Regions from separate parts of the Burkholderia savannae genome, predicted to be linked through region 1. Evidence: riboswitches for the same ligand, from Rfam matches in the RefSeq annotation. Region 1 holds a riboswitch; the other holds the start of a gene.
The links. Region 1 has a riboswitch for cobalamin ahead of cobG (precorrin-3B synthase). Riboswitches for the same ligand answer to the same signal wherever they lie in the genome.

Region 1 (15,547 bases):
CATCTGACGAACCCACGCGCGCGACCGTGCGGCGCCCTGCATCATCGGGCGCCGCGCCGCGCGCATCTTCAAGGAGAAACACGATGCGTATCGTCATCGCATTGGGCGGCAACGCGCTCTTGCAGCGCAATCAGCCGATGACCGAGGCCCAGCAGCGGGAGAACGTGAAGATCGCGGTCGCGCAGATCGCGCAGATCGCGCCCGGCAACGAACTCGTGATCGCGCACGGCAACGGGCCGCAGGTCGGGCTCCTCGCGCTGCAGGGCGCGGCATATACCGAAGTCGCGCCCTATCCGCTCGACGTGCTCGGCGCGCAGACGGAAGGGATGATCGGCTATCTGATCGAACAGGAAATGGGCAACCTGCTGCCGCCCGACGCGCCGTTCGCGACGCTCCTGACGCAAGTGGAGGTCGATCCGGCCGATCCGGCGTTCGAGCATCCGACCAAGCCGATCGGCCCCGTCTATTCGCGCGAGGACGCCGAGCGGCTCGCGCAGGAAAAAGGCTGGCGCATCGCGCCCGACGGCGACCAGTTCCGCCGCGTGGTGGCGAGCCCGCGGCCGCGGCGCATCTTCGAGATCCGGCCGGTCAAGTGGCTGCTCGAGAAAGGCACGATCGTGATCTGCGCGGGCGGCGGCGGCATTCCGACGCGCTACGACGCGAGCGGCAAGCTCTCGGGCGTCGAGGCGGTGATCGACAAGGATCTGTGCGCGTCGCTGCTCGCGCGCGAATTGAGCGCGGATCTGCTCGTGATTGCGACCGACGTCGACGGCGCGTACGTCGACTGGGGCAAGCCGACGCAAGCGCAGATCGAGGCCGCGCATCCGGACGAGCTCGAACGGCTCGGTTTCGCGGCCGGCTCGATGGGGCCGAAGGTGCAGGCGGCGATCGAGTTCGCACGGCAGACCGGACACGATGCGGTGATCGGCTCGCTCGCGGATATCGTCGCGATCGCCGAGGGCCGCGCGGGCACGCGCGTCAGCACGAAGGTCGACGGGATTCGTTACCGCAAGCCGCACTGAGCGAGACGGCGGCGAGCGGCATGGCGATCCGCCGCCGCGCGACGCGCGCCGGCGGCGAGGCGCGGCTGTCGTCGCGCGCGCCGCGGCCAGTGCGGCCGCGGCGCGCTTCGAGCCCTCGCGTATCGCACCGCCGATGCAATCCGCAGCGTTGATCCGCAGCATCGACGTCCCGCACCGGCGAGCGCGCCGCCCGCCGCGCTCTTCGTCCGCTCACGCGCCGCGCTTGTCGTTCTGACGGCGCGTCCACGCATGCGTCTGCTCGTCGCGCACGAACTGCTCGACGGCGGCGGGCAGCAGGTTGCGGAACAGCCCGCCGTCGCTTTCCGTCACTTCGACCATCTTCTCGACCATCTCCTGCGGGTCGAACTGCTCGAACGGGAACGTCAGCTTCTCGGGCGTCGCCGCGTCGCGCGCGGGATCGAGCCAGCGGCGCGGCGTCTCCATCATCCGGTCGTTGAAGCCCGTGCTATAAGGGCCCGGATTGACGACCGCGATCTGGATGCCGTGCGCGTCGAGCTCCGCGTGCATCGCCTCGGCGATCGATTCGACCGCGTGCTTCGACGCGCAATACGCGCCCGTGTACGCGCCCGTGATGAGCCCGGCGATCGACGACACGAACACGATCTTGCCGCGCCCGCGCGCGATCATCCCGCGCGCGACCTGCTGCGTGAGCTCGAGCGGGCCGAACACGTTGGCCTCGAACAGCTCGCGAACGATGTCGACGGGCAGATCGACGAGCGCGCCCGCCTCGCCCACGCCGGCGTTGTTCAGCAGCACGTCGACGTCCCAGCGCGCGGCCTGCGCGCGGTCCCGCGCCGAGGTCACGTCGAGCTTCACGGCGTCGAGCGCGACCCCGCGCCGCGCGGCCTCGGCGTTCAGTTCGGTGATCTGCGGCACGATCTGCACGCCCGCGATCACGTGATGGCCTTTCGCGGCGAGCCGCAGCGCGGCCTCGCGGCCGAAACCCGAGCCTGCGCCCGTCACCAGAATGCGTTTCCGAGTCATGTCCTTGCTCCTTGTCCTGCGTTGAGAAGAGTGGCGAAAGCATCGACGCACGCCTGTGCGATCGCGCTGTCGTCGTCGACCGTGCCGCCCGACACGCCGACCGCGCCGACGCAGCTTCCGTTTGCATCGAGAAGCGGCAGGCCGCCGCCGAACGTGACGAGCCCGCCGTTGCTGTGCTCGATGCTGCGGATCGGCCCGTCGCCGGCCGACAACACGCCGAGCGACGCGCTCGGCATCCGGAAGCGCGCGGCCGTGCCGGCCTTGCGCGTCGCGAGATCGATCGCGCCGATGAACGCGTCGTCCATCCGCGCGAACGCGACGAGATGCGCGCCGGCGTCGACGACGGCGATCGCGACGGCGACGCCCGCCGCGTTCAGATGCGCGGCGTTCGCGACGCCGGCGTCGACGACGCGCCGCGCGCGTTCGAGCGTGAGTTCGGTGGACATCGGCGGCTCCTTGTGCGATTCGACTGGGAGCCAGTGTAAGGATCGGCGGTATCTGCGAGAATCAGTGTTCCGCTCACAAACGTATCAAGTTTTTCTAATGACTCTGCGACGCGATCCGCTCGGCGGCCTGCATGTGTTCATCAGCGTCGTCACGCACGGCAACTTCACGCGCGCGGCGGCCGCGCTCGGCCTCACGCCCGCGGCGGTGAGCCTCGCGATCGGGCAGCTCGAAAGCGAGCTGAAAGTAAAATTGTTCAGCCGCAGCACGCGCGGCGTGAGCCTGACGGAAGCCGGCCAGCGCTATTACGACGCGACCGCGCAGCCGTACCGGCAGGTCGCCGACGCACGCGACGCGCTGAACGACGCGCGCGACGAGCCCGAGGGCCTGTTGCGGATCAGCGCGCTGCATCTCGCGAAATCGGTCGTCACGGCCGACGTGCTCGCCGAATTCTTCCGCCGCTACCCGAAAGTGAGCGTCGAGATCCGCTACGAGGATCATCTCGTCGACATCGTGAAGGAACGGCTCGACGCCGGGATACGCTTGGCCGACCGGCTGCAGCCCGGTATGGTCGGCGTGAAGATCGCGCCCGCGCTCACGTGCGCGCTCGTCGCGACGCCCGGCTATCTCGCGCAGCACGGCACGCCGGCGAAGGTCGCCGACCTCGCGCGGCACATGTGCATCCGCTTTCGCTTTCCGAAGAGCGGGCGCCTGCACAAATGGCCGCTGCGCGACGGCCGCCGCGACATCGAGCTCGACGTCGCGGGCCGCTTCGTCAGCACCGATACGGGCGCCGTGATCGACGCCGCGCGCGCGGGCGCGGGCATCGCGTTCGTGTTCATGCGCGAGCGGATCGAGGACGACCTGCGCCGCGGCACGCTGCGCGAGGTGCTGCCGGGCGCATGCCGGACGCTGCCGCCGATGTGGCTCTACTACGCGAACCGCAAGCACGTGCCGCCGAAGCTGCGCGCGTTCATCGCGGTGCTGCGCGAGCACGCGGCGGCCGACGCGCGGCGCTGACGGCTTCGCGTTCGCCGTTGCGGCGCGATGCCGCCTCGCGCCGCGCGCTTGTGCGTCGTTTTTGTGCGTCGTTCTCGTGCTTCGTCCGCGTCCGGCGACGGCTTGGTCCGCCGCCCCATGCAAAAGCGCCGGCGCGGCGCAATGCGCTTGCATGATTTCGCGATATCACGAAGTCGCGCCGCCGCCAGCAACGATGCGCGGGATCGGCTACATTGTGCGGACCGCGCCGCCCGCGCGGATCACGGGCGGGCGCGTGGCGACTTCTTCATCGATTCATCGACCGAGTTCATCCATGTCCGATCTTTCCGAGTTTCCGATCACGAAGAAATGGCCCGCGCAGCATCCGGAGCGCATCCAGCTCTATTCGCTGCCGACGCCGAACGGCGTCAAGGTGTCGATCCTGCTGGAGGAAACGGGGCTGCCGTACGAGGCGCACGTCGTGCGCTTCGACACGAACGACCAGATGTCGCCCGAGTTCCTGTCGCTGAACCCGAACAACAAGATCCCGGCGATCATCGATCCGCACGGCCCGGGCGGCAAGCCGCTCGCGCTGTTCGAATCGGGCGCGATCCTGCTCTATCTCGCCGACAAGACGGCCCGGTTCATTCCGGCCGATCCCGCGCGCCGCTACGAGACGATCCAGTGGCTGATGTTCCAGATGGGCGGCATCGGGCCGATGTTCGGCCAGGTCGGCTTCTTTCACAAGTTCGCGGGCCGCGACTACGAGGACAAGCGCCCGCGCGATCGCTACGTCGGCGAAGCGAAGCGCCTGCTCGCGGTGCTCGAGGGCCGCCTCGCGGATCGCCAGTGGATCATGGGCGACGCCTATACGATCGCCGACATCGCGACGTTCCCGTGGGTGCGCAACCTGATCGGCTTCTACGAGGCGCGCGAGCTCGTCGAATTCGAGCGCTTTCCGAACGTCGCGCGCGTGCTCGACGCGTTTCTCGCACGGCCGGCGGTCGCGCGCGGGCTGAACATTCCGGCGCGGCCGTAACCGCGTGCCGGCGTCGCGCCGCGTCCATGCGGTGCGACGCCTTGCGCCGACGGGCGGCCGGACGCACGCGCGGCTCGCCGCGTCGCCCGCCCCCTCGATCCTCTGCCTGCTTCCGCTGCTCCTTTTCGCGCTCGCAACGAACGCCATCGCGAATGCGACGGCATACGCGAAAAGTCACCAGTCACGCCGCTTCAACGTTTCAATCTCGCCTCCTTCTTGCCTCCTTCCTCTCGCCGAATCGCATGCGCCTTCGACGTCCGGCGTTTGCGTCGCCTCCGTCCGGCATCCGCGCGCCACATGCATCCGTTCACGATGCGCCAAACGCGAAGTGGTGCGAATCATTCCGCGAGCGGCGCATCGAGCGCCGCGCCGTTTCGAGCGATTTCGCGGCGATTTCGCGCCGATTCGCGGCGATCCGCGCCGGTCCGTATCGGCTCGCCCGCGCCGCCGGGCCCATCAACGTGCAGTCAGCCGTCGGCCTGCCCTTGCAGCAGCTTGCCGAGCAGCTTCGCGAGCCGGCGCTGCTCCGTGTCGCTCAGCGCGGCCAGCACGCGCCGCTGGTTGTCGACGTGCGCGACGACGGCGTCGTCGATCAACGCGAGCCCCGCGGGCGTCAGCGCGACGAGCGTGCCGCGCCCGTCCGCCGGATTCGGGCGGCGCTCGACCCACCCCGCCTTTTCGATGCGATCGATCCGGTTCGTCATGCTGCCCGACGAGATCATCGCGGCGTCGTAAAGCGCGGTCGGCGTCAGCGCGTACGGCGCGCCGCTGCGACGCAGCGTCGCGAGCACGTCGAACTCGCCGGGCTGCAAGCCGTAGCGCGCGAAGAGCGGGTTGAGCCTGTCCCGCGCGATGACGAGCGCCGCCTCCTGCAGCCTGCCGAGCACGATCATCGACGACGGGTCGAGATCCGGGCGCTCGCGACGCCATTGCTCGACCGCATGTGCTGCGCGATCCATTACCCCTCCTGTTCGTCCAAGTTATCTTGACGTCGAGATAGATCGAATCTATCTTGATGTCGAGACAATTATACGCAATGCGCGTACCCGGCAGCCGTCCGGACGCGCGCCGCTTCCATTCCTATGCACATGCTTCTTTCTCCTGCTTGGCGGCTCGCCGCCATCGTTCTCGTCGGCCTCAACCTGCGTCCGGTGCTCGCGTCGGTCGGGCCGCTCCTCGATACGATCCAGCGCGCGACCGGCTTGTCCGACAGCGCGGCGAGCCTGCTGACGACCGTCCCGATCCTGCTGATGGGCGCGGGGGCGCTGATCGCGCCGTGGCTCGCGCGCCGCGCCGGCGTGCGCGCGGGCGTATGGCTCGGCGTCGCGCTGATCGGGCTCGCATGCGCGGCGCGCGTCGCGGCGAGCGCGCCCGCCGTGCTGCTCGCGTCCGCGCTGTGCGCGGGGCTCGGCATCGCGGCGGTGCAGGCGCTCCTGCCCGCCTTCATCAAGGCCGAGTTCGCCGCGCGCGCGGGCAGCGTGATGGGCTTCTATTCGACGTCGATCATGGGCGGCGCCGTGTTCGCGAGCGTCGCGACGCCGTTTGCGTCGCACGCGCTCGGCTGGCCGCTCGCGCTGGCCGGCTGGACGCTGCCCGCCGTCGCCGCCGCGCTGCTGTGGCCGCTCGCGACGCGCGCGGCGGCCCGCGACGCGCAGGCGCGCTCGGCCACGCGGCGCACGAGCGGCGCGCGCGCATGGTTGCTCGCCGCGTTCTTCGGCCTCGGCACGGGCGCGTACACGCTCGTGCTCGCGTGGCTGCCGCCGTATTACGTGGCGCTCGGATGGTCGCCCGAAGCGGCGGGCGGGCTGCTCGGCGGCGTGACGCTCGCCGAGGTCGCCGCGGGGCTCACCGTGTCGGCGTTCATCGACCGCCTGACGGATCGCCGTCCCGCGCTCTTCGCCGCGATCGCTTCGCTGTTCGTCGGCTTGATCGTGCTGATCGCGGCGCCGATCGATTTCGCGCTGCCCGCGTCGCTGCTGCTCGGCCTCGGCATCGGCGCGCTGTTTCCGCTGTCGCTGATCGTCGCGCTCGATCACGCGCCGAGCGCGGCCGAGGCCGGCGCGCTTACCGGATTCGTCCAGGGAATCGGCTATCTGATCGCGGGCCTTTTCCCGTTCGTCGCGGGCGTGATCCGGCAGAACGTCGCCGATCTGTCGCCGGCATGGGGCTTCATGGCCGCCGTGTGCGTCGCGATGGCGGCGATGGCCGCGCGCTTCGCGCCGCTGCGGCTCGCCGTCGCGCGAAACGGCGCGTGAGGGGCGAGTCAGCGGCGAGTGAGTGACGCATGGCGGCGCGCGACGCGTATCGTCTGGCGTTTGCGCGATGTCGCGTTGCATTCGTGGTGTGGGTTGCTTGCGTTGCAGTCGTATAGGCAGCGCCGCTCGCCGGTATCGCCGCATGGGTGCGGCCGGAGGAATCCCCGCTCGCTCGGATGCCGGCGCGCCGCCGACGCGACGCGCGCGCGGCGGCTACCCTATCGCCGATGCGCGGGCGTCGCTTCGGGGCGGCATGGCGCGCGCCGATTTGCGTCTCGCGTCGAAGACGCAACGTTTCGACGGCGTGTCGACGACGAAACTACGAATCGACGCATGGCGCGCGTTCGTCGCGCCGATGAACTACGCATGCTGACATGCGCGAATGCGGCCATGTCGCGTCGCGCGGCCCGATCGCACGGCGGTGAACGCCTGCGATGCGCCCGCCTCAAATCGGCCGCGCACATCTTCGCCGCGAAGCGCGCGTGCCTGTTCATGCTCGAGCTGCCGCCGGCCCGATCCCGAGCGCGCCCGCGCATCGGCCGCACGGATCGCGCTTTGCCCGAGCCGGAACTCGTACGGCACGCCACGGTCCCTATTGAACGTCACGACCCCAACGCGCCGATCCGGCCAAGGAAATGCCCATGATGTCGACTCGATTCCGTCATTTCGCCGCGGCCGCGCTCGTGGTGTCCGCCGGCGCGTTCGCGGCGCCGGCGAGCGCCGCGCCCGACGTCGCGTGCCGGCCCGACGAGACGATGCCGAAGCGGCAGTTCCGCGGTACGTGGATCGCATCGGTGATCAACATCGACTGGCCGTCCCGCCCGGGCCTGTCCGTCGCCGACCAGGAGGCCGAGCTGCGCGCGTGGCTCGACGACGCGGCCCGCATGAATCGAAATGCCGTGATCCTCCAGGTTCGCCCGACCGCGGACGCATTCTGGCCGTCGCCGTTCGAGCCGTGGTCGAAATATCTGACGGGCGCGCAAGGCGGCGACCCCGGCTACGATCCGCTCGCGTTCGCGGTTGCCGAAGCGCATCGGCGCAATCTCGAGCTGCACGCATGGTTCAATCCGTATCGCATCGCGATGGACGAGCGCATCGACGCGCTCGTCGCGACGCATCCGGCCCGCCAGCACCCGGACTGGGTCGTTCGCTACGGCGGGAAGCTGTACTACAACCCGGGCGTGCCGGCCGCGCGCGCGTTCGTCGTCGACGCGATCATGGACGCCGTCGGCCGCTACGATATCGACGGCGTGCATCTCGACGACTATTTCTACCCGTATCCGGTCGCGGGCGAGACGTTCGACGATGCGTCGGCCTACGCTCGATACGGCGCGGGCTTCCCGACGCTCGCCGACTGGCGCCGCGATAACGTCGATCGGCTCGTCGAAGCGCTCGCGCATCGCATCAAGGCCGCGAAGCCGTGGGTGAAGTTCGGAATCTCGCCGTTCGCGGTCTGGCGCAACGCGGCCACCGATCCGCAGGGCTCGCAGACGTCGGCTGCCGTGCAGACCTATGACGACCTGTATGCGGATACGCGCCGATGGCTGCGCGAGCGCTGGATCGATTACGTCGTCCCGCAGGTGTACTGGGCGCAAGGCTTCGCACCCGCCGACTACGACAAGGTGGTGTCGTGGTGGGCGAACGAGGCACGCGGCCGCGACGTGCACTTGTACATCGGGCAGGCGGCGTACAAGGTCGGCACGTCGAATCAATCGCCGGGCTGGTCCGATCCGGCCGAGCTGAGCAATCATCTGGCGTTCAATCTCACCGTGCCCGAGGTGAAGGGCGACGTCTACTTTTCCGCGAAGGACGTGCGCGCGGACCGGCTCGGCGCGACGACGCGCGTGAACCGCACCTGGTATTCGCGGCCGGCGCTCGTGCCGGCGATGCGCCCGCTCGACGGAGCGCCGCCGCCGCCCGCTGAGGATCTCCGCGCGCAACGCACGCCGGACGGCGTGCGGCTGCGATGGAAGCCGCGCTCGAATGCGGCGGCGTCTTACGCGGTCTATCGCCACGAGACGGGACGGCAAGACATGTGCGACGACCACGACGCGCGCCATTTGCTCGCGACGGTTCGGGGAACCGATTATGTCGACATCACCGCGCACGCCGATCGCGACTACCGCTACGTCGTCACCGCGCTCGATCGTCTCTGGAACGAAAGCGAGCCGGTCGACGTCGTGACGCCGGCTTTGCGATCGCATTGAAGCGCTCGCGCGGATGCGCCGGCGGCGGAGCGTCGTTCACGCGAACACGGGCGACGCCGCGCATCGGCATCTGATATTTCGCGCTCGGCTCGATGCGGGACGCCGCGCGTGGATCGCGATGCGTCGCCGACGCGTTCGAGCCCGCGCTTCGCGCAGCGACGGTCGCATCGGCGTCTGGGGGCGGAGTCGATGTCGGATTCGGCATCGATGCGCGTGCCGCCCCAAGCTTGCCTTGCCTCTTGCATGCCCGTTCGCGCGCTCGACGCGCGCAATCGCCGCATGCCTGCGCACGCCGGCGCTTGCCGATATGCTGACCTGCGCCGAGCGCCGCCGTCCTCACCCTTTCGCGTAGAGCGTCGACTCGTCGAACCCTTGCGCGTCGAGCACGCGCCCGATCAGGATCAGCGCGGTGCGCTCGATTGGCGTGCCGGCGACCTTGTCGACGATGTCGGCGAGCGTGCCCGTCACGCGCTCCTCGTCGGGCCAGCTCGCACGGTAGATCACGGCCACCGGACAATCGGCGCCGTAGTGCGGCAGCGCGTCGTCGACGATTCGCGCGAGATGCCGCACGCCGAGATGGATCGCGAGCGTCGCGCGGTGCGCGGCGAGGCTCGCGAGCGACTCGCCTTCGGGCATCGTCGTCTTGCCCGCGTAGCGCGTGAGGATCACGGTCTGCGCGACGCCCGGCAGCGTCAGCTCGACGCCGAGCGCCGCCGCGCACGCGGCCGTCGCGGTCACGCCGGGCACGATCTCGTAAGGAATCCGGAGCGCGGCGAGCCGGCGCATCTGCTCGCCGATCGCGCCGTACAGCGACGGATCGCCGGAATGCACGCGCGCGACGTCCTGCCCGTTCGCGTGCGCCTGAGCGAGCAGCGCGACGATCGCATCGAGATCGAGCTCCGCCGTGTTCACGACGAGTTCGGCGCGATGGCCGTCGAGCACCGCGGCCGGCACGAGCGAGCCCGCGTACAGGATCACCGGGCAACTGCGCACGAGGCGCTGGCCCTTCACCGTGATCAGCTCGGGATCGCCCGGACCCGCGCCGATGAAATACACCGTCATTCAAGATACTCCGTCATTCGATGATTCGATTCGAGGATGCGATGCGCGCGCCGCGGGGCGCGTTCTCGCGCATTGCGCGCATCGCTCGGGCAGCCCGCTTTCGTCACTTTCGTCACTTTCGTCGCTCTTCTCGCCTACGCGACCTGTCCCGCTTTGATGACGCCTCGCCGCGCACGCAACTCGGCCCGGCGCGTGCGGCCCGCGGGACATCCGGCCCGCCGTCTTCGATCATCATGCCGGCCCCGCGTCGACGCGCGAGCGCACCGCACACGCGGCCCGTCACGACGCGCGAATTGCACGAAACGTGCGCAACGCGTCGACGAGCGCGGCCGTGTCGCCGAATTCGCGATCCGCGTCGGGCAGCGCCGGCCGCTCGACCATCACGACGGGAATGCCCCGCTCGCGGGCGACGTCGAGCTTCGCCTCGGTCGCCGCGCCGCCGCTGTTCTTGCTGACGACCACGTCGATTCCGGCTGTCGCGAAGAGCACGCGCTCGCCGTCGGCCGAGAACGGCCCGCGCGCGGCGAGCACGTGCGCGCGCGCGTTGCCGGGATGCGCGTCGAGGCAGCGCACGAGCCAGTGCTGATGCGGAGCAATCTCGTCGAGATGCGCGAGCGGCTCGCGCCCGAGCGTGAACAGCGGCCGCGCGAACGGCGCGATCGCGGCGGCGACGCCGTGCCAATCGGCGACGCCGCGCCAGTCGTCGCCGGGCTGCGGCCGCCACGGCGCGCGGCGCAGCGCCCAGTACCGCACGCCCGCCGCGCGGCACGCGGCGGCCGCGTTCGCGCTGATTCGCGCGGCGAACGGATGCGTCGCGTCGACGACGAGCGCGATCGCGTGCTCGCGCAGATGGCGCGCGAGCCCGTCGGCGCCGCCGAAGCCGCCGACGCGCACGTCGCACGCCAGATCGTCCGGCACCTTGCCGAGGCCCACGAGGCTGTACACGTCGCGCGGCGCGAGCGTGCGCGCGACGCGCAGCGCGTCGCCCGTGCCGCCGAGCAGCAACACGCGGCGCGCGCTCATGGCGCGACGCCGACGATGCGGCCCGCTCGATCGATCGCGAGCACTTCGACGTCGACCTCGTCGGGCACGATATCGCGCGCGACGCGGCGCGCGTGCGCGCACACGATGTCGCCGAGCGGCACGTGGTGCGCGAGCGCGAGCGCCAACGCCTGCTGGCTCGTGTTCGCCGCGCGGATCTCGTGCTGCAGCACGGCGCTCGCGCCCGCTTCGCCCGCCCACGCGGCGAGGAGCGGCAAGTCGATGCTCGAATGTCGGCTGTGCAGATCGAGGTGCCCCGCGGCGAGCTTGCTGAGCTTGCCGAAGCCGCCGCACAGCGTGAGCCGCGCGACGCGCGCGCGGCGCAGATACTTGAGCACCGCGCCCGCGAAGTCGCCCATTTCGATGAGCGCGATGTCGGGCAGGCCGTAGCGCGCGCGCACCGCGTCCTCGCTCGCGTTGCCGGTGCACGCGGCGATGTGCGACACGCCGTTCGCGCGCGCGACGTCGATCCCCTGATGAATCGACGCGATGTACGCGGAACACGAGAACGGCCGCACGATGCCCGTCGTGCCGAGGATCGACAGGCCGCCGACGATCCCGAGGCGCGGGTTCATCGTCTTCAACGCGAGCGTCTCACCGTTCTCGACGCCGATCGACACGTCGAAGCCGCCCGCGTAACCGTGCTCGGCCGCGAGCGCGGCGAGGTGCTCCGCCATCATCCGGCGCGGCACCGGGTTGATCGCCGGTTCGCCGATCGGGATCGTGAGCCCCGCGCGCGTGACCGTGCCGACGCCCGCCGCCGCGTGAAAGCGCACGCCCGGCTCGTGGGCGAGCTTCACGCGCGCGAACACGAGCGCGCCGTGCGTGACGTCCGGGTCGTCGCCCGCGTCCTTGATCGTGCCCGCCTCGGCGCCGCCGTCACCCGTCACGCGGCAGAACTCGAGGCGCATCGCGACGCGCTGCCCCTTCGGCAACACGATCTCGACCAGGTCGCTCGCCTGAGCGCTCAGCAACAGGCGCGCGGCCGCGAGCGACGTTGCGGTCGCGCAACTGCCCGTCGTGTAGCCGAAGCGCAGCGGTGCCGGCTGCTCGGGCGTTTCGTCGCGCATCACCCGTGCTCCGGCTGCGCGTCGCGCGGTTTGCGCGCGTCGTACAGCGTGACGGGCAGCGCCTGCCGCCACGCGTCGAAGCCGCCGAGCGGCTGCGCGTGCGCGACCGATACGCGCGTGAGCGCGCCGCCGTGCCGCTCGCGCCACGCGACGAGCGCCGCCTCGCCCTGCAGCGTCACCGCGTGCGCGACGAAACGGCCGCCGGGCTTCAGGCCGGCCCAGCACGCGTCGAGCACGCCGTCGCGGCTCACGCCGCCGCCGACGAACACCGCGTCGGGCGCGGGCAGGCCCGCGAGCGCGTCAGGCGCGCGGCCCGCGACGAGCTCGAGCGCCGGCACGCCGAGCGCGTCGCGGTTGTGCTCGATGAAGCGCTGCCGCTCCGGATGCGCTTCGATCGCGATCGTCCGGCAGCTCGGATGCGCGCGCATCCATTCGATGCCGATCGACCCTGAGCCCGCGCCGACGTCCCACAGCAATTCGCCGGGCGCGGGCGCAAGCCGTGCGAGCGCGAGCGCGCGCAGATCGCGCTTGGTCAGCTGGCCGTCGTGGCGGTACGCGTCGTCGGGCAGGCCCGGCGTGAGCGCGAGGCGCGGCGCGTCGGCGCGCGCGGGGCATGCGCGGCATTCGATCGCGACGAGGTTGAGCGCCGCCGTTCGCGCGTCGCCCCACGCGTCGGCGCGCGCGTCGATGCGCCGCTCGAGCGGGCCGCCGAGATGCTCGAACACGGTCATCGCGCTCGGCCCGAAGCCGCGCGCGGCGAGCGCGAGCGCGAGCGCGGCGGGCGTCGCGCCGTCCGCGCTCAGCACGATGAGACGCCGGCCCGGATACAAATGCCGATTGAGCGACGCGAGCGGGCGGCCGACGAGCGACACCGCGTCGACGTCCTGCAACGCCCAGCCGACGCGCGCGGCCGCGAGCGACAGCGAAGACGGCGCGGGCAGCACGCGCCATTCGTGCGGCGCGAGCGCGCGCGCGAGCGTCGCGCCGACGCCGAACAGCATCGGATCGCCGCTCGCGAGCACGCACACGCGCGCCGGACGCCGCGCGAGGAGCGGCGCGAGATCGAACGGCTTCGGCCACGGCGCGCGCTCGGCCCCACGCCGCGCCGGCAGCATCGCCAGATGCCGCTCGCCGCCCATCACCACCGCCGCCTCGGCGAGCGCGCGCCGCGCGCTCCTGCCGAGCCCCGCGTATCCGTCGTCGCCGATGCCCACCACCGTCAGCCACGCGGTCATCCGTCGTACTCCATCGTGTTCCTGTCGATCCTGAAAGCGTCGCCCGCGCAGCGCATCCCGCGCTCGGACGTCACGAAAAAAGGCATAATACAGCGTCCGTCGACCGGCGCCCCACGGGGCCCAAGAGGGAACGCAGGGCGCGCCGCGCCGCTGCGGCTGCCCCCGCAACTGTGAGCAGCGAGTCCGCATCCGATCCACGCCACTGGTCACGCCGCCCACCCGCGGCCGCCGGGAAGGCCCGCTGCGGATGACGACCTGCCAGCCAGGAGACCTGCCGGGACGTTTCGTTCGTGCCATCCAACATCGGGCGGGGTGTACCGATGCCGCAGCCCGCCGCCCGTGCGCATCCCGCGCGGACCGGCCGGCTCGGGCCGCCGCGCGACGCCTGATCCGGAGCGCCGTTGAACCCTTCCGCCGCCGTTTTTTCTTCCGACGCCGCTCGCGCCGCGAGCGCGTGCCCGGGGCTCGTGCGCATCGTCGCCGCGCGCGACGGCGGCCTGTGCCGGATCAAGCTGCCGGGCGGCGCGCTTCGCGCCGCGCAGGCGCGCGCGGTGGCGGCCGTCGCGCGCGCGTTCGGCTCGGGCGTGATCGAGGCGACCAATCGCGCGAACCTGCAGTTGCGCGGCGTGAAGGCGGGCAGCGAAGCGCGCGCGAGCCGCGCGCTGATCGACGCGGGGCTCGGGCCGCTCGCGGACGGCCTGCCCGCCGCGTCGCTCGATGCATGCGTCGCCGCGCGCGACGACGTGCGTAACGTGATGCTGAGCCCGACGGCCGGCCGCGATCCGCACGCGCTCGTCGACAGCGCCGCGCTCGCCGCGCGCCTTCTCGACATGCTGCAGACCGAGCCGCGCTGCGCCGCGCTGTCGCCGAAGTTCTCGGTGCTGCTCGACGGCGGCGAGCGGCTCGCCGCGCTCGATCACCCGCACGACATCTGGCTGTCCGCGCTGCGCGACGCACACGGAGACACATGGCTCGCGCTCGGCCTCGCCGGCTGCCCGCCCGTCGACGGCGAGCCCGTCGCGCCGCACGCCGGCGCGCTCGCCGCCGTCGCGCCGGCGCAGGCGCTCGCATGCGTGCGCGCGCTCGTGACGCGCTTCGTCGAGCGCGCGCCGGCGGGCGCGGCGCGCATGCGCGATCTGCTCGCGACGTGCGCGCCCGACGCGTTCCTTTCGGATGTCGAAGCAAGCTTGCCGTTCGCGCTGCGGCGCGGCGCGGAACTTGCCGGCTGGCGACGCGCGCGCGTCGACGCGTCGCTGCGTTTCGGCATCCTCCCCGAGCGGGACCCGGCGCGCCGCGTCGTCGGCGCGCAGCCGCCGCTCGGCCGGCTCGACGCCGACACGCTCGACGCGCTCGCGGCGCTCGCCGGCACGCACGGCGACGGCACGCTGCGCATCACGCCATGGCAAGGCGTGATGCTGCCCGGCGTCGCGCGCGACGCCGCGCGCGACGCGCTGGCGCGCCTGGCCGCGCTCGGCTTCGTCTGCGACGCGTCGGCGCCGCTCGCGCACGTGGTCGCGTGCGCGGGCTCGACGGGCTGCGCGCGCTCGCCCGCCGACACCAAAGGCGACGCGCTCGCGCTCGCCGGGCGGCTCGCCGCGCCCGTCGACGTGCACGTGAGCGGCTGCGCGCGCTCCTGCGCGTTGCCGCACGCGGCCGAGCACACGCTCGTCGCGAACGCGGCGGGCCGCTACGACCTCTATCGGCGCGACGGCGCGACGGGCTTCGGCCGCGCCGTCGCGCGCCAACTGACGATCGACCAGGCCGCCGCCGCGCTCGCGCGCGACGCGCGGCCCACTCAGGATGACTTGGATGCTTGACTACCTTCGCGACGGCGAAGCGATCTACCGCGAATCGTTCGCGACGATCCGCGCGGAAGCCGATTTGACGGGCGTGCCGCCCGACCTCGAAAAACTCGCGGTGCGCGTGATCCACGCGTGCGGGATGGTCGACATCGTCCGCGACCTGCGATTCTCCGACGGCGCGGGCGCGGCGGGCCGCGCGGCGCTCGCGGCCGGCGCGCCGATTCTGTGCGACGCGCGGATGGTGGCCGAAGGCATCACGCGCGCGCGGCTGCCCGCGGCAAACCCGGTGATCTGCACGCTCGGCGAAGCGGACGTGCCGCGGCTCGCGCGCGAGATCGGCAACACGCGCTCGGCGGCCGCGCTCGAACTGTGGCGAGCGCACCTCGC
Region 2 (15,547 bases), 1.0 Mb from region 1:
GAGAAGCGCGAGGCCGCCGACGAGCTCGACGACCGTCGTCACGTAGGCGAGCCAGCCCGGCAGGCCGAGCGACGCGAAGAACTGCGCGGTGCCGGGCAGCGTGAACACGAAGACCTTCTGCGCGACGTGCGCGAGGTACAGCACGCCGAGCGCGACGCGCAGCAACGCCGCGCCGACATCGTTCAAACGGTTCGAATCCATGTTGGGGTTCCCTTTCGTCGAAGTTTGGATGGAATGCACTTTATTCGAACCAAATTCGGCAAAAAACAGCCGATCAGACTTATATTATTTCCTATTTGGAATTAATGACGCCAAGGGTACGACGAGGCAATCCGACGAGCCGCCGCCGACATCACGCGAACGCCGCAAACACGCGATCGAGATCGAGGTGCGCCGCGAGCGTGTCCGCAAGCCGCTCGAGCGACGCCTCGCGCAACGCCGGATAGTCGACCGGCTCCGCGCCGCCGAGCCCCGCCCATTCGAGCAGCGCCGCGCACGCGTCGGGCGTGTCGAAGAGCCCGTGCAGGTAGGTCGCGAGGATCTGCCCGTCCGCCGACACTGCGCCGTCCGGCCGCTCGCCGTCCGCCCCCGCGAGCACGAGCGCCGGCGACGCGAGCGCCGGCCCATGCGTTTGCCCCATGTGGATCTCGTAGCCGGACACGCGCGCGCCGCCCGCGAACGCGAGCCGCCCCGTCGCGTTGACGAGCGTCTTCCGCGGCGTGAGCGTCGTCGCGTAGTCGAGCAGGCCAAGGCCCGCGCTCGCCGCGCCCGCCGCGCCTTCCACCCCGTGCGGATCATCGAGCGCGCGGCCGAGCATCTGCATGCCGCCGCAGACGCCGATCACCTTGCCGCCGTAGCGCAAATGGCGCTTGATCCGCGCGTCCCAGCCCGCGTCGCGCAGCCATGCGAGATCGGCGAGCACGTTCTTCGAGCCGGGCAGGATCAGCAGATCGGCGTCGGGCACGGGCCCGCTCTTCCAGTACGTAAAATCAACGCGCGGATGCACGCGCAGCGCGTCGAAATCGGTGTGGTTGCTGATCCGCGGCAACGCGGGCACGACCACCCGCAGCACGCCCGCGTCGCGCCGCGACGCCGACGTGTGCGCGCTCGCGGGCAGCATGTCTTCCGCGTCAAGCGTGAGCCCGTGCAGGTACGGCAGCACGCCGAGCACGGGCTTGCCCGTCTGCGCTTCGAGCCAGCGCAGCCCCGGCTCGAGCAGCGCGGGATCGCCGCGAAAGCGGTTGATCACGAAGCCGCGCACGCGCGCGCGCTCGCTGTCCGACAGGCACGCGAGCGTGCCGACGAGATGCGCGAACACGCCGCCGCGATCGATGTCGGCGACGAGCACGACCGGACAGTCGACCGCCTCGGCAAACCCCATGTTCGCGATGTCGCCTTCGCGCAGATTGATCTCGGCGGGGCTGCCCGCCCCTTCGACGATCACCGCGTCGTACGCGGCGCGCAGCCGGCCGTACGATTCGAGCACCGCCCGCATCGCGACCGGCTTGTAGTCGTGATAGGCGCGCGCGTTCAGATTCGCGCGCGCCTTGCCGTGGACGATCACCTGCGCGCCGCGGTCGCCCGTCGGCTTCAGCAGCACGGGGTTCAGATCGGTATGCGCGTCGATGCCCGCCGCGAGCGCCTGCAGCGCCTGCGCGCGGCCGATCTCGCCGCCGTCCGCCGTCACCGCGCTGTTGAGCGCCATGTTCTGCGGCTTGAACGGCGCGACGCGCACGCCCGCGCGGCGCGCAAGCCGGCAGAGCCCGGCGACGAGCGTGCTCTTGCCCGCGTCGGACGTCGTGCCCTGAATCATCAGCGCGCCGCGCGGACGGGCGGCGTTGGCGTTGGCGTTGGCGTTGGCGTTGGCGTTGGCGTTGGCGTTGGCGTTGGCGTTGGCGTTGGCGTTGGCGTTGGCGTTGGCGTTGGCGTTGGCGGTCATCGTAAGCGAGGCGCGCGACGAATGGCGAAGGCCGCATTATCGCGCGGCCCGTTACAATCACGCGATGACTCCGCGCGATCTCACCTTCGTTCTCGGCGGCGCGCGCTCGGGCAAGAGCGCGCACGCCGAACGGCTCGCCGCCGCCGGCGGCCGGCCCGTCACGTATATCGCCACCGCCCGCGTCGCCGACGACGAATTCGCCGAGCGCGTCGCGCATCATCGCGCGCGCCGGCCGGCCGACTGGACGCTCGTGGAAGCGCCCGTCGAGCTCGCGCGCGCGATCGCGCAGCTCGACGACCCGCGCGCCTGCGTGCTCGTCGATTGCCTCACGCTCTGGCTCACGAACCTGCTCTGCCCCGCCGACGGCCCGGGCGTCGACGACGCGCTGTGCGACGCGCGCGTCGCCGAGCTCGAAGCGGCGCTGCGCGCGAGCCGCGCGCAGATGATCGTCGTCAGCAACGAGATCGGCTTCGGCGTCGTGCCGCTCGGCGCGCAAACGCGCCGCTTCGTCGATACGCTCGGCCGCGTCAATCAGCGCGTCGCGGCGCTCGCGACACGCGTCACGCTGTGCGTGGCCGGCCTGCCCGTCACGATCAAGCACGAGGGCGAATCGCGATGCTGATGCTGTCGCTGCCCGCCGTCGCCATCCTCGCGGTCGCCGGCTGCATCGTCGACAAGCTCGTCGGCGAGCCGCGCACCGCGCATCCGCTCGTCGCATTCGGGCGGCTCGCCGCGCAGCTCGAGCGCGCACTCAATACCGGGCGACGCGGCCGGCTCGCCGGCCTCGCCGCGTGGCTCGCCGCCGTCGCGCCGCCCGTCGCGCTCGCCGCATGGCTCGTCGCGGCGCTGCCGTGGCCGCTCGCCGCCGCGCTGCACGTCGCGCTGCTGTGGTTCGCGCTCGGCGCGCGCAGCCTCGCCGAGCACATCGCGCCGATCGCCGCCGCGCTGCTGCGCCGCGATCTTCCGGCCGCGCGCACGCTGACCTCGCGCATCGTGTCGCGCGACACGAGCGCCGCCGACGAAGCCGCGCTCGCGCGCGCGGCGGTCGAATCGGCGCTCGAGAACGGCAACGACGCGATCTTCGGCGCGCTCTTCTGGTTCGTGATCGCGGGCGGCCCCGGCGCGCTGCTGTTCCGGCTCGCGAACACGCTCGACGCGATGTGGGGCTACCGGACGCCGCGCTTCGCGCGCTTCGGCTGGGCGGCCGCGCGCATCGACGACGCGCTCAACTGGGCGCCCGCGCGCCTCACCGCCGCGAGCTACGCGCTGCTCGGCGACACCGCGAACGCGTGGCGCTGCTGGCGCGCGCAGGCGCGCCACTGGGACAGCCCGAACGCCGGCCCCGTGATGGCGGCGGGCGCAGGCAGCCTGAACGTCGTGATCGGCGGCCCCGCCGTCTATCACGGCGCGCTCGAGGATCGCCCGGTGCTCGGCGCGGGCGAGCCCGCGGCGCCCGTGCACGTCGCGGCCGCGCTGTCGCTCGTCGCGCGCACGATGATTCTCTGGCTCGCGCTGCTGATCGCGGGCGCGGCGCTCACCATTGCAACGCACCATGGCTGACGCACCGGCGATCACGCACGGCGGCAACCTGCACGAAGCCGCGCTCCGCTACGGCATCCCGCGCGACGCGTGGCTCGATCTTTCGACGGGCATCAATCCGCACGGCTATCCGGTGCCGCCCGTGCCCGCCGACGCATGGCGCCGGCTGCCCGAGGACGACGGCGTGCTCGCCGCGCACGCGGCGCGCCACTACGGCGCGCCGAGCGCCGCGCACGTGCTGCCCGTCGCGGGGAGCCAGGCGGCGATCCGCGCGCTGCCCGCGCTGTTCGAGCGCGGCACGGTCGGCGTCGCGCCGCTCGCATACAGCGAGTACGCGCCCGCGTTCGCGCGTCACGGCCACGCGGGCGCGCCGCTCGACTGCGGCAGCGACGCGCTGCCCGCGGCGCTCACCTACGCGATCGTCGCGAATCCGAACAATCCGACCGCCGAGCGCATCGATCGCGCGCGGCTGCTGCGGTGGCACGCACAGCTCGTCGCGCGCGGCGGCGCCCTCGTCGTCGACGAGGCGTTCGCGGACGCCGACGCGCACGCGGGCGCGTCGCTCGCCGCGCATACGCATCGCGACGGCCTCGTCGTGCTGCGCTCGGTCGGCAAGTTCTTCGGTCTCGCGGGCGTGCGCGCGGGCTTCGCGCTCGCCGCGCCCGCGCTGCTGGAGCGGCTGCGCGACGCGCTCGGCGCGTGGACCGTCAGCGGCCCGGCGCGCCACGCAGTGCTCGCCGCATTCGCGGACGACGCATGGCAGCGCGCGACGCGCGAGCGGCTCGCTCACGACGGCGCGCGCCTCGCCGCGCTGCTGCGCGCGAACGGCTTCGTCGCGCACGCGACGCCGCTGTTCAGCTGGACCGCCGATCCGCGCGCGCATGCGCTGCACGAGGCGCTCGCCGCGCGCGGCATCTGGACGCGCTACTTCGCACACGCGCCGAGCGTGCGGATCGGGCTGCCCGCTCTCGAGAACGAATGGCGGCGGCTCGAACACGCGCTCGCCGATTGCGTGCCGGCGCTGCCGGCCACGTTGACGAACGCCGCCGGAGCGGCGCAATAAATCGATGCCCAAGCTCGCCCCTGTCCTTCGTATCGCCGTCGCGTGCGCGAGCGCGCTCTGCGTCACCGCCGCGCACGCGAGAATCGCCGTCACCGACGACGCCGGCCACACGATCACGCTCGCCGCGCCCGCGCAACGAGTCGTCAGCCTCGCGCCGCACGTGACCGAGCTCATCTATGCGGCGGGCGGCGGCGCGAAGCTCGTCGGCGCGGTGTCGTACAGCGACTACCCGCCCGCCGCGAAGGCGCTTCCGCGCGTCGGCTCGAACAAGGCGCTCGATCTCGAACGGATCGCGGCGCTCAAGCCGGATCTGATCGTCGTCTGGCGCCACGGCAACGCCGAGCGCGAGACCGAGCGGCTGCGCGCGCTCGGCATCCCGCTCTACTTCAGCGAGCCGCGGCACCTCGACGACGTCGCGACGTCGCTCGACAAGCTGGGCGCGCTGCTCGGCACGCGCGAGCGCGCGGCGGCGGCGGCCGACGCGTACCGGCAGCGGATCGCGCAACTGCGCGCGCGTTACGCGAACCGGCCGCCCGTTACGGTGTTCTTCCAGGCGTGGGACAAGCCGCTCATCACGCTGAACGGCGACCACATCGTCAGCGACGTGATCGCGCTGTGCGGCGGACGCAACGTGTTCGCGCAACTGAAGCCGGTCGCGCCGTCCGTCACCGAAGAAGCGGTGCTCGCCGCGAATCCGGAAGCGATCGTGACGACGGCGGCCGGCGCGACCGCGACGCGCGACGCGCTGCCCGATTTCTCGCGCTGGCGCGCGTGGCCGAAGCTCGCCGCGGTCGCGCGGGGCAATCTGTTCGCGATCGACGGCGATCTGCTGACGCGACCCGCGCCGCGCATCGCGCAAGGGGCCGAAGCGCTGTGCCGGGATCTCGACGTCGCGCGCGCGCGGCGGCCGAGGCCGTGACGCGGCGCGATCCACACTGCGTCGCCCGGATACGAGCGCGCGCGCAACTCGTTGCGCACGCAAGCATGCAGGCCGGACCGTAACGGCGGCCGCGATCCGCCTGCGCACGCGCGCGACGTCGTTCGTCGACGCCTGAACGCAGCAATGCGCCGCACGACGCCGATCGCGTCCGATCGCGGCGCTGCCATGGCGCAGCGCCGTTTGTACTGAATCTTCTTCGCCGTGTTCGCGATTTCGTGGGCGGCATTCCTGATGAGCAGCGACGTCTGCCGGCAATTCAGCAAGCGCATGCCGCCTTCTCTCCATGACTGGAACGCAGGCGCATCGTGGCCGCGTCGAATCCGCCAATCCGAACCGATGCGCTCGCCGTCGCCCCGGCAAGCGTCGAGCGCCTCATTGGCCCACTGCGAACACGAAGCGCGGCGCGCGCTCACGCACGCTTCACTCGTCCCAATGCACGAGCCGCCAGCCGCCCGCGTGGCCGACGCGTCGCAGCCACACGACGCCGCCCACCGCGATCGGCCGCGCGAGCATCGCTTCGAGCGGGGCATCGAGCGCGTGCGACGCCAGCGTGCGCATCACGCCCGCATGCGTGACGGCCCAGCTCGCGCGCGCCGCATCGGCGAGCGTCGCCAGCGCCGGCCGCACGCGCGCGACGAACTGCGCGGCGCTCTCCCCGCCGTGCTCGCGCGCATGCATCAGATCCGCGCTCCATCGATCGAGCGCGTCGCGCCCGATCGCATCCCAGCGCTTCAGCTCCCACGCGCCGAAATCGATCTCGCGCAGCCGCACGTCGCATTCGAGCGGCGCGCCGGCCTCTCGCGCGAGCACGCGCGCGACGTCGGCGCAGCGCGCGAGCGGGCTCGACCACACGTTGCCCGCCGCGCCCGCGCCGAGCACGCGGAGCCGGCGCAGCACGTCGGCCGCGCCCGTCGCCGCGTCGGCCGCGAGCGGCACGTCGCTGCTGCCGTAGCAAACGCCCGCTTCGACGGCGACAGCCGGATGGCGAATCAGGACGAGATCCATCCGAGCATCACCAGATAGATCGCGAGCTCGAACACCTGCTGCGCGAAGCCGAGACAATCGCCGGTGTAGCCGCCGATGCGCCTGTCGAGATAACGCGCGATGCACGCGCGCAACGCGAGCGTCACCGCGAGCGCGAGCGCGCCCGCGCGCCAGTCGGGCCAGAACAGCCACGGCAGACCGAGCGCGGCCGCGAACATCAACGCGCTCGCGCGCATCCGATGGGCGACCGGCTGCGCCTTGCCTTCGGCGCGCGCGTAGTCGAGCGTGACGAGCAGGCTCGCGGCGAGCGTGCGGCTCGCCGCATGCGCGGCGATCATCGTCCACGCGGCGCGCGCGGGCGGCATCGCGGCGAGCGCCTGCCATTTCAGCGCGAGCGCGATCACGAGCGCCGCCGCGCCGAACGTGCCGATCCGCGAATCGCGCATGATCCGCAGCACGTCGTCGCGCGTGTAGCCGCCGCCGAACGCGTCGCAACTGTCGGCGAGGCCGTCCTCGTGCAGCGCGCCCGTCGCGACGAGCGTCGCCGCGATCGACAGGAGCGCAGCGACGCCCGTCGGCCACACGCGCGACGCGGCGAGATGCACGGCCGCCGCGAGCGCGCCGACGCACACGCCGACGAGCGGAAAGTAACGCGCCGCGTGCGCGAGATCGACGGCCGCGCCGCTGATCGCGCGCGGCACCGGCACGCGCGTGAAATACCCGAGCGCGACGACGAAGTAGCGCAGTTCGGCGAGCGGATTCATCGCGCGTCACGCATCGCGGTTCGCGACGCCCGCCGACTCGAAGCTCGCCATCTCGTTGACGAACGCCGCCGCCGCGCGCACGAGCGGCAGCGCGAGCGCGGCGCCCGTGCCCTCGCCGAGACGCAGATCGAGCGCGAGCAGCGGCTCGCCGCCGAAATGCTCGAGCATGCGCCGATGCCCCGCTTCGTTCGACACGTGCGAGAACACGCAGTATTCGCGCACCGCGGGCGCGAGCGCGTCGGCGACGAGGAGCGCGGAGGTCGCGATGAAGCCGTCGACGAGAATCGCCATTCGCGCGCGCGCCGCCTCGATGAACGCACCCGCCATCATCGCGATCTCGAAGCCGCCGAACGTCGCGAGCACGTCGAGCGGCTCGATCGCGTCCGCGTGCCGCGCGAGCGCGCGCCCGAGCACCGCGCGCTTGTGCGCGAGCCCCGCGTCGTCGAGCCCCGTGCCGCGGCCGACGCACGCGTCGATCGGCACGTTCAGCAGGCGGCTCATCACGCACGCGGCCGCCGACGTGTTCGCGATCCCCATCTCGCCGAAGCCGATCACGTTGGTGCCGAGCGCCGCGTGATGCCGCACGCGCGCGGCGCCCGCGGCGAGCGCGGCGAGCGCTTCGTCGCGCGACATCGCGCGCTCGTGCGCGAAGTTGCGCGTGCCGCGCGCGATCGCCGCGCCGACCAGTTGCGGCGATTCGGGCAGCGGCGACGCAACGCCCGCGTCGACGATCTCGAGCGCGAGGCCCGCGACGCCCGAAAACGCGTTGATCGCGGCGCCCCCCGCCACGAAGTTCGCGACCATCTGCGCGGTCACCGCCTGCGGATACGGGCTCACGCCTTCGGCCGCGATCCCGTGGTCGCCCGCGAACACGATCATGACGGGACGCGCGACGCTCGGCGCGGCGGTGCGCTGGATCAGGCCGAGCTGCAGCGCGAGCGCTTCGAGGCGGCCGAGACTGCCGGGCGGCTTCGTCTTGTGATCGATCGTGCGCGTGAGCGTCGCGCGCAGCGCGGCGTCGTCGAGCGGGGCGATGTGCGGCAGGGAGTAGGTGGAGGTCATCGGTTCGCCTCGTGGGTGGAATGGGTCGCGCGATGCGCGTCGGTCAGATGATGCGGCCGGGCGCGCCGGGCCATGCGGGCACGAGCGCCTCGTGGCCGTCGCGCTCGATCAGCACGAGCGGATAGCCGAACGCGCGGCTCGCGAGCTCGGGCGTCAGCACGTCGCGCACCGGGCCCGCGTGCGCGGCGCCGTTGCCGTCGAGCAGCAGCGCGTGCGTCGCGAAGCGGCGCGCGAGATTCAGGTCGTGGCACGAGAAGATCGCCGTGCGTTCGCCCGCGCGCAGCCAGTCGGCGAGCGCGACGAGACAGTCGATCTGATGATGCAGGTCCAGGTGCGCGAGCGGTTCGTCGAGCAGCAGCAGCGGCGCGTCCTGGCACAGCGCGGCCGCGAGCGCGACGCGCTGCCGCTCGCCGCCCGACAGCGACAGCACGTCGCGCGCGGCGAACGATTCGAGCCCGAGCCGCGCGAGCGCCGCGTGCGCGGCCGCGCGATCGTCGGGGCGCTCCCAGCCCCAGCCTGTCAGATGCGGAAAGCGGCCAAGCAGCACAGTGTCGAACACGCTCGCGCTGAACGCGTCGTAAAGCGTCTGCGCCATCACCGCGCGCCGCCGCGCGAGCGCTTCGGGCCGCCAGTCGGCGAGCGGCACGCCGTCCGCCTCGACATGGCCCGCCGCGGGCTTCGCGAGCCCCGCGAGCGTCGTGATCAGCGTCGTCTTGCCCGCGCCGTTCGGCCCGGCGACGCACCACAGCTCGCCCGGATAGAACGTATGCGTGAAGTCGTCGAGCAGCGTGCGCGCGCCCGCCTTCAGCACGACGCGCAGCGTGCCGTAGCGGGCCGAGCGCGACGTCGGCGCGCGGTGCGTCGTCATCGCGCAGCCCTCCGCAGCAGCATCCACAGGAACAGCGGCACGCCGATCAGCGCGGTCATCACGCCGACCGGCAATTGCGCGGGCGCGATCGCCGTGCGCGCGAGCAGGTCCGCGGCCATCACGCCCGCGCCGCCCGCGAGCATCGAGGCGGGCAGCAGCATCCGCTGATCGTTGCCGAACGCGAGCCGCAGCGCGTGCGGCACGACGAGCCCGACGAAGCCGATCGTGCCCGCCGTCGTGACGGCCGCGGCCGCCGCGAGCGACGCGATCAGATAGATGCGCAAACGCAGCCGCGCGACCGGCACGCCGAGCGCGGCCGCCGCCGTGTCGCCGCGCAGCAGCACGTTCAATTGCGGCGCGACCGGCAACGCGACGAACGCGGCGAGCGCGAGCGCCGCCAGCGCGAACCACGGCGACGCCGCGCCGCTCAGGTCGCCCGACAGCCAGAACAGGATGCCGCGCAAGCGCTCTTCGGGCGCGATCGCGAGCATCAGCGTGATGAGCGCGAACCAGCCCGCCGAGATCACGACGCCCGTGAGCAAGAGGCGCGGCGATGCGTCGCGCGGCTCGCCGCGCCACAGCTCGCGGCGTGCGAGCCCGAGCACGAACGCGATCGACGCGAGCGCGCCCGCGAACGACGCCGCGTCGACGATCCACCATGCGCCGCCCGCGATCATCGCGACGAGCGCGAACGCGGCCGCGCCGCCCGACACGCCGAGCACGTAAGGCTCGGCGAGCGGATTGCGCAGCAGCACCTGCAGCAATGCGCCCGCGAGCGCGAGGAGCGCGCCGCAGCCGAAGCCCGCGAGCGCGCGCGGCAGCCGCAGCGTGCGGACGATGTCGGCCGCGAGCGGATCGGCGCTCGCGCGATGAGCGAGCGCCGCGAACGCGTCAAGCGGCGTCACCGGCACGCTGCCGAGCGTGAGCGACGCGACGAACGCCGCGCATGCGACGAGCGCGAGCGCGGCCCAGATCGCGGCCGCGCGCGCGGCGTGCATGCCGGCGCCGCGCGCGTCGGCTCTCATGCCGCCTCCCGCGCGCGAAGGCGCGAGCGGCGCGCGCGGCACCGACTGCGCCGAAGCCGCGGCCGGCCGTCAGCGCTGCTGCCAGCCGAGCGTGACATAGGCGCCGCGCCGCGGCGTGTTGTATGCATATGCAAGCTCGTAGTCCTTGTCGAACAGATTGTCGATGCGCGCGCTCACGTACCACGACTTCGTGATGTCGTAGCGCGCGGACAGATTGACGATGCCGTATCCGCCCAGACGATTGCCGTAATCGTCGCGCGGGCCGCTCACGAGCCACTCGCCGCCGACGCGCCAGCCGCCGAGCGAGCGATTCGCCGACACCGACGCGAAGCGCCGCGCGCGCCGGTTCAGATCCTGGCCGGCGGTTTCATCGACCGGGTTCTGCAGCGTCGCCGCAACGCGCACGTCGGTCTTGCCGACATGCCCCTGCCACGATCCTTCGACACCCTGCACTTTCGCGCGGCCGACGTTCTGCGCCACATAGTACGGGCCGCTCGCGCCGGGGCGATAGTCGATGAGATTCGTGTAGCGCGTCTGGAACGCGGTCACGCGCACGACGCCCGCCGCATCCGACGCATACTGCACGGCCGCCTCGACCGAATGGCTGCGCTCGGGCCGGATCGACGGATTGCCCGCGTTCGGATAGTACAGATCGTTGAAGCTCGGTGCGCGAAACGCGCTCGAATAGCTCGCGGACACCTTCCAGCGCTCGGTGACGTCGAGCCCGTAGCCGAGATAGTAGCTGTTCGCGCCGCCGAAATCGGAGTATTGATCGCGGCGCACGTTCGCCTGGAACTGGCTGTCGCCGATGCGGCCGGTATAGCCGAGCCAGCCGGAATTCACGTGGCGCTCGGGCGCGGCGAACACGTTCGATTCGAACGACTGGTCGAGCCGTTCGTAGCCCGCCTGAAGCTTGTGGCCGCGCGCGATCGCGAAATCGTTCTGCCACGTGTACTGGCGGTTGTCGGTATTGAAGTGGTCGGTGTATGCGCCGTTGAGCGCGGACTGGCTGCGGTCCTTGCCGCTCGACACGTTCACGCGCGTCGTCCACCAGTCGGCGAGCTTGCCGTTCGCGAACGCGGACACCTGCTGGACACGGCTGTACAGATCATTCAGATCGGTCGGCGCGCCGTATGCGTCGTCGAAGCTCGCCTTGCCGTTCGCCTGGAAGTACGTGACGCCGGCGTCCCACCTGTCGTCGAACCGGTGCCGCAGCGACGCGGACGCGCTTTCGTTCAGATAGCCGTTCGCGTTCGGATTGGCCTGCGGCTTGAGCGCGGGATCGAGCGACGAGAAGCCGTCCGTCTTGAAGCGCGCGAGCGACACGCTGAACGTCGTCCGGCCGTCCGCATCGAGCCGGCCCGATGCGCCCGCGCTTTGCGTCTGCGTGTGATAGCTGCCGTAGCCCGCCGAGAAATCGAAGCGCGGCGGATGATCGCCGCCCGTCTTCGTGAACACCTGCACGACGCCGCCGATCGCGCCGGACCCATACAGCGACGACACGTTGCCGTTCACCACTTCGACGCGATCGATCTGGTCGAGCGGCAGCTGGCTGATCTGCGCCTGCCCGAGGCTCGCCGAATCGACGCGCACGCCGTCGACGAGCACGAGCGACTGTGTCGGCTGCGCGCCGCGCAGGAAAAGGCTCGCGCTCGCGCCCGGCCCGCCGTTGCGCACGATCTGCGCGCCGGGCGCGAGCGCGAGCAGGCCGGGCAGATCGGTCGCGCCGCTGTCGGCGATGTCCTGCGCATCGAAGAGCGTCGTCTGCGGGATCGCGTCGGCAAGCTTCTGCGGCGCGCGCTGCGCGGTGACGACGATCGGCGCGAGCTGCGCGCCGGGCGTCGAACGCGAAGGCGCTGTCGCTGTCGCTGTCGCTGTCGCTGTCGCTGTCGATGTCGACGTCGACGTCGACGTCGATGTCGATGTCGATGTCGATGTCGATGTCGACGCCGATGCCGATGCCGATGCCGATGCCGATGTCGCTGACGTTGCCGACGCCGACGCCGGTTCGGATGCGAAAGGCGGCGGAGCCGCGGACGACAAGGAGTCCGCTGGAATCGCAGACGATGAAGAAGAAACGGAAGAATCAGCTGAAGCAGGCTGAGCAGCCGCGGCGCCTTGCGCGAGCGCGACGCACGGCAGTCCGGACAGAGCGGCGAGCGCTGCGCGGACGAAACGGGTACGCATGAACGACATCCTGTTGAGCCACAGCGGGGCCCGCTTCCCCGCAGGCCCTGCATCACGGAGACGGGCGCGCCCGTCTCCCCGCCGCGGCCGGTATCCGGGCTCGCGACGTCACCGCCTCGCCTTCCCGCGCGAAACGCGCAGTGGCACCACGCCGGCGGCCGGCCGAGCCGGCCGTGCCGACGCATCGAGAGTGCGGCTTGCATCGGATTCGATGCGATCGCTTACCGTTGCGGGGGCAGCGCAGGTTGGCTCGGTCCCGGCGGACGTCGCGCCCTGCTTCCCGTTTAACCGCGCGCGAAGCGCGCGAGCACCGAGGCGGCGCCAGTTTAGGAGCGCGCGCGCCGCAGCGTCAAGAAAGCGCGACGACGCAGCGCAAGAAACGTCGCGCCGTGTGTCGTCGACACGATCGACATCAACGAACGACGAAGAGATTTCGCGGCGAGAAGCAGGGGTGTTACGTCTAGAAACGTTACAGATATCGGAAAGTCGCTTATTCCGCGCTAAAATGCTGGGTCTTTAGAGGACGCAGCACATGCTCAACGAACTCGAAACCCTATCTCAAAACATCGGCCGTCTGATCGCGCTGAATCAACGCCATCAAGCGGAACGGCTCGCGCTCGAGGAGCAGGTCGCGCAATTGCGCACGCAGGCGCAAACGCTGCGCTCGGAACTCGAGCAATTGCGCGACGAGCGCAACGCGCTCGCAGCGGAGCGCGACACGCTGTCGGCGAAGATCGACGACGCGCAAGTGAAGCTCAACGCGATTCTCGAAAAATTGCCGCGCACGAAAAGCGTGCCGGATGCGGAAAACCAGCTCGACCTGCTCGCGCCGCAGGCAAGCGATGAAGCCGAAGGCACGGCGAGCCACGGAGAACAGGCATGAGCACCAAGCAGATCGAAGTGTCGATTCTCGGCCAGGCGTATCGCCTCGCCTGCTCGCCCGAAACCGAAGCGGCGCTCGTCGAGGCGGTCGCGCGCGTCGATGCGGAAATGTCGAAGATCCGCGCGAACAGCTCGGTGCGCGGCACCGATCGCATCGCCGTGATGGCCGCGCTGTCGCTCGCATCGGAGCTGCTGAGGCTGCAACAGAGCGTGCGTCACGGAGAAGCGTTCCCTGCGGAAGAAATCCGGCGTACAATGCATCAAATGAATGAACAACTCGGTGCAGTGCTCGCACAGCACGAGGTGCAGTAAAATGCTTCACCAGGTTCGGCCACTGCTTGATCTATCGCGTTCAAGCCGCTGAATTCAAAGGTGATTCGAACAGTTAAGTCAGCTTCCCTGCCTGGTTCGCCAAGGTCATATATTCCTTGAACCAATGCCATGTGCACGGTTGCGGAAATTTGTAGCACGGGCGCGCGCGTCACTCTGTCTGATGTACCCGAAGTGCTGCTAACTGCGACCAATTCTGAACCTCAGGTTCAGGATGCCGGCCTAGCGGCCAAGGCGGGGGCCTATTCGACGGCATCGGGCAAAGCCCGATGCCGTTTCCTTTTGTGCAGCCTTTTCATTGCGTCGAGTCGTTGCGATCCATGCGCTACTGGCTGATGAAATCCGAACCGGACGAGGCGAGCATCGACGACCTCGCCGCCGCCGCCGACCAAACCTTGCCGTGGACCGGCGTGCGCAACTATCAGGCGCGCAACTTCATGCGCGACACGATGCGGATCGGCGACGGCGTGCTGTTCTACCACTCGAGCTGCCCCGAGCCCGGCATCGCGGGGCTCGCGGAAGTCACGTCGACGCCCTACCCCGATCCGACGCAATTCGATTCGCAAAGTCCGTACCACGATCCGAAGTCGACTCAGGAATCCCCGCGCTGGGTGCTCGTCGACGTGCGCTTCGTCAAGAAGACGCCGCTCGTTTCCCTCGGCGCATTGCGCGAGCACGAGGAACTCGCCGACATGCGCGTGCTCGCGAAGGGCAACCGGCTGTCGATCACGCCCGTCACGCCCGAAGAATGGCGCTTCATCACGAAGCGCCTGATGAAGTGACGCGGCGGCCACGTCAAACATTGTCAGACCCGGCGCGCGAAGCCGCGCCGGCCGGAACCTCGGCCCGCTTTCGACAGCCTAACGGGCGCTCGACAGATGCAGTGCCGCATCCGCCGGGCGTTTCGAAAGAAGCGCGGCGTCCGTCCGCGCCCCGCACGCCGCATGTCGCGTGCGCGCTTACGCTCAAGGAGTCAACAATGACGAAAAAATCCGCTCTAGCCGTTGCCGTCACGCTCGCGGCGGCGCTGCCGATCGCCTTCGCGCTCGCCCCGTCCGCGGCGCGCGCGCAAAGCATGGGCCAGATGCAGCCGCCCGCGGGCGTGCTGTCGCTGTCCGCGCAGGCGAGCACCGATGTTCCGCAGGACGTCGTCGACATCACGCTGTTCTACGAACAACAGGCGAAAGATCCGGGCACGCTGACCGCCGAGCTGAACAAGCGCGCGGACGCGGCGCTCGCGCAGGCGCGCGGCGTATCGGGCGTCACCGCGCGCACGGGCGAATTCTCGGTGTCGCCGAGCATCGACCGTGACGGCAAGATCTCCGCGTGGCGCGGCCGCACCGAGGTCGTGCTCGAGTCGCACGACTTCGCGGCCGCGTCGAAGCTCGCGGGCCAGTTGAGCCCGATGATGCAGGTGGCCAACGTCGCGTTCTCGCTGTCGCCCGAAGCGCAGCGCGCGGCCGAGCAAAAGCTCACGTCGGAAGCGATCAAGGCGTTCCGCACGCGCGCCGAGGAAGCGACGCGCGCGTTCGGCTACAGCAACTATTCGATCCGTGAAGTGAACGTCGGCAGCGGCCGCAACGTGCAGCCGTATCCGCGGATGTTCGCGATGGCCGCGCCCGCGATGGACAGCGCGAAGGCGAGCGCGCCGATCGCCGTCGAAGGCGGCAAGACGACCGTGACCGTCAACGTGAACGGTTCGGTGCAGATGAAGTGAAATGAAGCGGCGCGGGCGGCAATGTGGCGCGCCGCCCGCCGTCGACGAAACGCCGGCTTCTCGCCGGCGTTTTTTATTGCGCTTCGTGCATGTCGGAACTTGCGATCGCATGTCGCAGGTTGTTCGATTGCTCGCGATCACGAGCGCTGGCCGCACGTTGCGCGCGTGAAAGGCAGGCCCGGCGTTCCGCGTATCGGCACGGTGCGCATCGTACGCCGCGCGTCATGTGCCGTATGCCGTGCGTCGT

Region 2: it holds a riboswitch for cobalamin, as region 1 does, so the genes downstream of both, WS78_RS14625 (TonB-dependent receptor domain-containing protein) here and cobG (precorrin-3B synthase) in region 1, are expected to answer to the same signal.

What each region holds. Positions count from the first base shown of each region.
Region 1 covers NZ_CP013417.1:1,940,993-1,956,539, forward strand. The annotation lists gene WS78_RS09610 (ornithine carbamoyltransferase) at 1-7, shown strand, start outside; gene arcC (carbamate kinase) at 84-1,022, shown strand; gene WS78_RS09620 (SDR family oxidoreductase) at 1,233-2,027, opposite strand; gene WS78_RS09625 (GlcG/HbpS family heme-binding protein) at 2,024-2,473, opposite strand; gene WS78_RS09630 (LysR family transcriptional regulator) at 2,571-3,491, shown strand; gene WS78_RS09635 (glutathione binding-like protein) at 3,784-4,488, shown strand; gene WS78_RS09640 (MarR family winged helix-turn-helix transcriptional regulator) at 4,956-5,447, opposite strand; gene WS78_RS09645 (MFS transporter) at 5,571-6,743, shown strand; gene WS78_RS09655 (glycoside hydrolase family 10 protein) at 7,385-8,950, shown strand; gene cobM (precorrin-4 C(11)-methyltransferase) at 9,287-10,012, opposite strand; gene WS78_RS09665 (cobalt-precorrin-6A reductase) at 10,292-11,035, opposite strand; gene WS78_RS09670 (cobalt-precorrin-5B (C(1))-methyltransferase) at 11,032-12,123, opposite strand; gene WS78_RS09675 (bifunctional cobalt-precorrin-7 (C(5))-methyltransferase/cobalt-precorrin-6B (C(15))-methyltransferase) at 12,123-13,358, opposite strand; cobalamin riboswitch at 13,444-13,651, shown strand; gene cobG (precorrin-3B synthase) at 13,760-15,175, shown strand; gene WS78_RS09685 (precorrin-8X methylmutase) at 15,168-15,547, shown strand, end outside.
Region 2 covers NZ_CP013417.1:2,956,583-2,972,129, forward strand. The annotation lists gene WS78_RS14565 (DoxX family protein) at 1-201, opposite strand, end outside; gene WS78_RS14570 (cobyric acid synthase) at 353-1,939, opposite strand; gene cobU (bifunctional adenosylcobinamide kinase/adenosylcobinamide-phosphate guanylyltransferase) at 2,004-2,561, shown strand; gene cbiB (adenosylcobinamide-phosphate synthase CbiB) at 2,555-3,499, shown strand; gene cobD (threonine-phosphate decarboxylase CobD) at 3,492-4,541, shown strand; gene WS78_RS14590 (cobalamin-binding protein) at 4,546-5,460, shown strand; gene cobC (alpha-ribazole phosphatase) at 5,902-6,486, opposite strand; gene WS78_RS14600 (adenosylcobinamide-GDP ribazoletransferase) at 6,471-7,229, opposite strand; gene cobT (nicotinate-nucleotide--dimethylbenzimidazole phosphoribosyltransferase) at 7,236-8,291, opposite strand; gene WS78_RS14610 (ABC transporter ATP-binding protein) at 8,335-9,159, opposite strand; gene WS78_RS14615 (FecCD family ABC transporter permease) at 9,156-10,157, opposite strand; gene WS78_RS14625 (TonB-dependent receptor domain-containing protein) at 10,254-12,371, opposite strand; cobalamin riboswitch at 12,440-12,701, opposite strand; gene WS78_RS14630 (hypothetical protein) at 12,904-13,254, shown strand; gene WS78_RS14635 (cell division protein ZapA) at 13,251-13,565, shown strand; RNA gene ssrS (6S RNA) at 13,647-13,828, shown strand; gene WS78_RS14645 (EVE domain-containing protein) at 13,904-14,365, shown strand; gene WS78_RS14650 (SIMPL domain-containing protein) at 14,563-15,300, shown strand.